Linked DNA regions of Breoghania sp. L-A4. The protein of the gene in region 1 interacts with the protein of each later gene in a pairwise test. Links are inferred from orthologs where the notes say so. Each region holds a gene or a part of one and is shown in the gene's direction. Other genes may lie near its edges.

Region 1 (3,201 bases):
GCCATCATCACTTCAAGAGCCTGAGACGGTGATTCAAGACGGGCTGCGGCGTGTTGTTGAACGGCGGCGCCCATGGCGTGGTGCCCCGTAAAGCTGACAGGGCGGGCGCGAAGTGCGATGATCAAGCGTGGCTTGCGCGCAGCCCACGACTGGGGCGCGCGCTCCCATGCGGCGGCGAGGCAACGCCGAGCGGGTCCGATATCCCGACCGCCGCAACACTCCCATGGATGCAGCCTGTTTGGCCGCCGATGAATGGAGTTGATTTCATGACCTTGAAATTTGGAACGCCGCGCGTCAGCTCGCGGACGCGGCGAGACCCCGACACGAGACGCGACGTCACGACCTATACGATTTGCGTGACGGTCGAGAACGATGACGGGTCGGCGGATGTCGATACCAGCGTGACGCTGTACTATCAGGATCGCGACACGACACCGGGGACGCCTCCGGGTGCGATCATCAGCACGATTTGCACCCGAAGCATCACGGTGCCCAGGCGCCGTGTTATCCGCGATGCCGGCGGCAATGTCGTGATCGAGGCGAACGGCACCATTGATGTATGCTGTACCTTGCGCGGACGGCCGCTCGACGGGCAGGAGTTCATCGCCGTTGGAGGCACCACCAAGGACAGCGATGGAGATGTCCAGTCCGGAGGCCGCGGCAATTTCTATTCGCCGACGCTGACCTACACCCGTCCGCGGCGCGTCTCGATGCGCCCGGGCGAAAAATTGCCGTACAGCTCGCTGGTCGGCGTTGGCTTCGACAAGGTGGAGGCGCTCAAGGTCACCGCCGCGCTGGAGGTGCCTCCGGGATGGGATCTCGATTTTCCCGGTCCCGCGCCGAAGGGCCCATACCCGGCGGCGTTCGAGTTCACCGTGCGGGCGCGACCCGGCGCCGCGGCCGGCGAGACCATGCGCCTGACGTTGCGCACGCACCTTCCCAGCGAAGGCGACGCGCAATGCGAGGAGACCATCATGGATTTCGTCGTCGGCGATCCGGACACCTGTTGTCCGTGCTGCGGCGCGTCGAAGGATGGCGGGCCGCCGGTGTAACGGTCATCGGGCTCGTTCCTTTTGGCGAGAGCCGGCGGGCAACCTATATGCAAGACTTGCCGCTTAGGCTGATGGCCGCCTGTGGGCGTTTTGGCGTATAGTGGGCGAAGCGCTTGACCGAATGCCGGATCGAATGTCCGGGCGCGCTGCCTGGTGCGCGAGATGATGCGAGGAGCATGGGATGACCCAATCGACACGCCTTGCCGGGAAGCCCGGTATCGCCAGTCACGATCCCGTTTGGGATCAACTGCGCGCCGAAGCGGAAGCCGCCGTCGCGCGCGAGCCCGTTCTGGGCGGCTTTCTGCATGAGAATATCCTCAATCACCGGCGGCTCGAGGACGCGGTCGTGCACCGTATCGCCGACCGGCTGGACCATGCGGCGGTGTCCGGCGCGCTGATCCGCCAGACCTATCACGACGCGCTCGACGACGATCCCGAGATTGCGGCGATCTTCCGCGTGGATCTGGCCGCCGTCTGCGACCGCGATCCCGCCTGCACGCGCTTCATCGAGCCGATGCTCTATTTCAAGGGCTTCCATGCGCTGCAGTCGCACCGTTTGGCGCACTGGCTGTGGGGCCGCGGCCGCGAGGACATGGCGCTGTTCCTGCAGTCGCGGGTCTCGGAAGTGTTTCAGGTCGATATCCATCCCGCGGTGCCCGTCGGGCGCGGCATCTTCTTCGACCACGCAACCGGCATCGTCGTCGGCATGACGGCGGTCATCGAGGACGAGGTCTCCATCCTGCAGGGGGTGACGCTGGGCGGCACCGGCAAGGTGCGCGGCGACCGGCACCCGAAAATCCGCCGCGGCGTGCTGATCGGCGCGGGCGCGAAGATCCTCGGCAACTTCGAGGTCGGCTGCTGCTCGCGGGTGGCGTCGGGCTCCGTCGTGCTGGCGCCTGTGCCCCCCAACACCACCGTGGCGGGGGTCCCGGCGCGCATCGTCGGCAAGGCCGGTTGCGCCGAGCCGTCGCGGTCGATGGACCAGCTGCTTGGTGAAAAGGCCGAGAAAAGCGACGGCTGACAGTTGGCATCACCGCCCGATCGTGGTTTAGCTGCGCGGAGCATGTTCGCGCGGCGGGTATGCCGCACGCGCCGCAATTTCGTGACATTTCCAGCCCAGCACGGCCGTTTCACGACAGCCTTCAAAGGAGACAACCGGTGAAGCCACAGGAAATCGCCAAACTTCAAGCCTATCTGCAGCGGAAGTTCGACCTTCCGGCGATTTCGATCAGGGCGCGGCCCCGCAAGGACGATTCAGCCGAGGTCTACATCGGCGAGGAATTCATCGGTGTGCTCTATCGCGACGACGAGGACGAGGATCTGAGCTGGAGCTTCCAGATGGCGATCCTCGAGATGGATCTCGACGAGGCATAGGCGAGCCTGTCGCGGACAGGCTGCTGTTTCAAAGTGGGACGAAGGCGGGGCTGGCGTTGCGCCCGGAGCTGTCCCAAAGCCGCTCCCGGGGAATGCTCCGGGAGCCGGCGGAGAGCCCGGACCGCGATGGATCGATGCGTCCACGGCTCCCCAGGCACTTCCCAAAATTCTGCAAACCTCTGACATAAAAGATGAATTCTTTCGCGCGGGCCGGAAGCCCGTGGCGCTCGCTCGCCCACGGCGGATCTGGCTCCATCCCGGCACGGTCATTGCTTAATGATATGTTAATATCGGGGCCGTCGCACGATGACGCATGGCGACGCGGCTGAATGAGGAGTGTTGGGGTGCCTTGGGATCTTATTGTCGCGAGTTACGCGGTGTGTACCGGATTTGTCTGCGCCGGCATTATCGGCAGCCTGTACCAGTTGCTGAAAAACAGTCCGCCGCGGTTCGATTTCGGCGCCGAGACCATCGGCGCGATCGTCTCGGCCATTTTCGTGTGCCTGTTCGCTGGCCCCTTCATCATCATGCGCAACGCCATTCGCGGACGCCGTATCGAGCAGCGGCCTCTGGGCTGGCTGGTTGCCAGTTCCACGATCGCCGGCATGTGGAGCCTGTGCTCGGGGATCGTCATCCTGCAATTCGCGCTTGCCGTCGCGCACACGGTTTGAGACCTCCCGTGCAGGCGCGCCACGCGAGCCGCGCGCAAACGGGGCAGGAGACGACGTGACCATCTATGCTTTCGAGGGGATTGCGCCCCAGCTGCCGCCGGACG
Region 2 (3,066 bases), 3.0 Mb from region 1 along the record:
GCTGGCGGACGTCCTGACCCGCGACGGCTTTCCCATGACCTATGCGGAAAGTCGAAGGACTTTCACAGGCCGCAGCGCGGCGTCGATCCAGAAGATGGTCGAGGCGCAAAGCGGGCTGGACCTGGGCGCGGACTGGGTCGATCGGTTGCACAGCGAAACCGAAGCGATTTTCGCGCAGGGCGTTCCGGCGATTCCCGGGGTTCATGCGCAGATCGAGCGGCTGCATGCCGCGGGCGTGCCGTTTTGCGTCGCCTCCTCCGGCCTGGTCTCCAAGATGCGCATCACGCTCGGCGTCACCGGCCTTCTGCCGCTATTGGGCGATGTGCTGTTTTCCGCCTCCATGGTCGAAAACGGCAAGCCGGCGCCGGATCTTTTTTTGCACGCGGCGCGCAGCATGGGGCATGAGCCGGCGGGCTGCGTTGTCGTCGAGGACAGTGTCCCGGGCGTGTTGGCGGCGGTGGCCGCCGGCATGCGCGCCGTGGGCTATGCGGGTGACCCGGAGACCAGCGCAGAGGCGTTGAGGGCCGCAGGCGCAGACGTCATCCATGACATGGCGGCGCTTGGCGGCATGCTGGGGCTGTCGCCCGCGGCCGCCTGACGCGCGGGTCGCTGCGAGCACTGAATCTCTGCCAAGACGGCGTGTCTTGTTGGAACAATTTTTTCCGCCATATGCGGAGAAGGCGGCAAAGCGGACTCGCGCATTTTGACAAGCAGTTCTAGTCTTCTGCCTCCCGGCCGCAGAAGCCGGGTTGCAAGAGACGTTCATCCAACGATTTTTAGCGAAGTGGCGAGGAACCCCAAATGACCGAGCAGCGCGGACGAGGCCGGATTTACAACTCCATCGTGGACACGGTCGGCGACACGCCGATCGTACGGCTGGACCGGCTTGCCAAGGAAAAGAGCGTCAATGCGAACCTGCTGGCGAAGCTGGAATTCTTCAACCCGCTGAGCAGCGTCAAGGACCGCATCGGCGTCGCCATGATCGACGCGCTGGAGCGGGACGGCAAGATCACGCCGGGCAAGACGACGCTGGTCGAGCCGACGTCGGGCAACACCGGCATCGCGCTGGCCTTCGTGGCGGCGGCGCGCGGCTACCGCATCATTCTGGTGATGCCGGAGACCATGTCGGTGGAACGGCGCAAGATGCTGGCGCTGCTTGGCGCCGAACTCGAACTCACCGATGGCTCCAAGGGGATGAAGGGGGCGCTGGCCCGCGCGGACGAATTGCTGTCCGAGATTCCCGACGCCGTGATGCCGCAGCAGTTCGAGAACCCGGCCAATCCGGAGATCCACCGCAAGACGACAGCCGAGGAAATCTGGAACGACACCAAGGGCAACATCGACGTCTTCGTCTCCGGCATCGGCACGGGCGGCACGATCACCGGCGTCTCCCAGGTGCTCAAGAGCCGCAAACCCGACCTGCACGTGGTCGCCGTAGAACCGGCCGACAGCCCGATCCTGTCCGGCGGCCAGCCCGGCCCGCACAAGATCCAGGGCATCGGCGCGGGCATCATCCCGGCAATTCTCGACACTTCCGCCTATGATGAGGTGATCACCGTCACCAACGACGAGTCCTTCGAGATGGCGCGCCTGGTGGCGAAGCTGGAAGGCCTGCCGGTCGGCATCTCGTCCGGCGCCGCGCTGACTGCCGCGATCAAGGTCGGCCAGCGGCCGGAGATGGTGGGCAAGACGATCGTGGTGATCATCCCGTCCTTCGCGGAACGCTATCTGTCGACCGCGCTGTTCGAAGGGCTGGACGTCTGAGCGTGCGACGGCGGACTTGGGAAAACGACGTGAATGTCCGCTGAGCAAACGAAGGCCGCTGCAATGACGACGATTCTTCAATCGACGTTGACCTGTCCCCGTTGCGGTCATGCGGAATGCGAGCAGATGCCGACGGACGCCTGCCAGTTCTTCTACACATGCAAGGGGTGCGGGGGTCTGCTCAAACCGAAAGCGGGTGATTGCTGCGTGTTTTGTTCGTTCGGCGATGTGCCATGCCCGCCGATCCAGGACGCCCGCGCGTCGGGCAAGGACGCACACTGTTGCCCATAGCAACAGGGGCGGCTCGTAAGCCGCCCCCAGAATGCCCAACGTTTCCGGGTCTCAGCCCTTGCGGGTCGACAGGAAGCCGGTGATGTCCTTGACGCCCTGCATGACCGGACGCGCAATGGCGTCGGCGCGGTCGGCGCCGGCTCCCAGCACCTGGTCGATATAGGCCGTGTCGTCCTTCAAGCGGCGCATCTCATCGGCGATCGGCGCGAGCTTGGCGACCGCGAGGTCGGCCAGCGCGGGCTTGAAAGTGGAGAACTGCGAGCCGCCGAAGTCGTTCAGCACCTGTTCCGGGCTGTGTTCAGCGAGCGCCGCGTAGATGCCGACCAGATTGGCCGCCTCGGGACGGTCCTTCAGCCCGTCGGTCTCGCTGGGCAACGCTTCGGCGTCCGTCTTCGCCTTGCGGATCTTCTTCGAAATCGTGTCGGCGTCATCGGTCAGATTGATGCGCGACAGATCGGAAGGGTCGGATTTCGACATCTTCTTGGTGCCCTCGCGCAAGCTCATCACCCGGGTGGCGGGGCCCGCGATGATCGGCTCGGTCAGCGGGAAATAGCCCGCCTCCGGATCGTGACCCATGTCCGCGATCCGTCCGGCGTAATCGTTGTTGAATTTCTGCGCGATGTCGCGGGTCAGCTCCAGATGCTGCTTCTGATCCTCGCCCACCGGCACATGGGTCGCCCTGTACAGCAGAATGTCGGCGGCCATCAGGTTGGGATAGACGAACAGGCCTGTCGAGGCGTTCTCGCGGTTCTTGCCGGCCTTTTCCTTGAACTGGGTCATCCGGTTGAGCCAGCCCATGCGGGCGACGCAATTGAAGATCCACGCCAGTTCGGCGTGTCCCGAGACCTGGCTCTGGTTGAAGATGATGCTCTTCTTGGGGTCGATGCCGGCGGCGATATAGGCGCTGGCCACTTCGCGAATGGCGGCCTGCAGCTCGGCCGGCTCCTGCCAGACCGTGATGGCGTGCATGTCGACGACGCAATAGAGGCAAGGATGGGTGTCCTGCATGGC

Evidence for each region.
Region 2: the proteins of cysE (region 1) and cysK interact in binary tests that used the Escherichia coli proteins (3 or more experiments, as listed by UniProt). The link is inferred for Breoghania sp. L-A4 from one-to-one orthologs.

The regions. Positions count from the first base shown.
Region 1 is NZ_CP031841.1:3,297,983-3,301,183, reverse strand. What follows is about bases 272-3,153. They hold cysE (serine O-acetyltransferase), read left to right. Parts: upstream 272-1,233; coding sequence 1,234-2,073; downstream 2,074-3,153. Other genes in these bases: D1F64_RS15085 (gamma carbonic anhydrase family protein), read left to right, coding at 3,153-3,153; D1F64_RS15090 (hypothetical protein), read left to right, coding at 2,771-3,097; D1F64_RS15095 (DUF3126 family protein), read left to right, coding at 2,211-2,426; D1F64_RS15105 (hypothetical protein), read left to right, coding at 272-1,052. In the rest of the region: more of D1F64_RS15105, read left to right, coding at 57-271; more of D1F64_RS15085, read left to right, coding at 3,154-3,201.
Region 2 is NZ_CP031841.1:248,663-251,728, reverse strand. What follows is about bases 36-2,782. They hold cysK (cysteine synthase A), read left to right. Parts: upstream 36-801; coding sequence 802-1,764; downstream 1,765-2,782. Other genes in these bases: trpS (tryptophan--tRNA ligase), read right to left, coding at 2,107-2,782; D1F64_RS24145 (GDCCVxC domain-containing (seleno)protein), read left to right, coding at 1,828-2,055; D1F64_RS01215 (HAD-IA family hydrolase), read left to right, coding at 36-598. Also shown: more of D1F64_RS01215, read left to right, coding at 1-35; more of trpS, read right to left, coding at 2,783-3,066.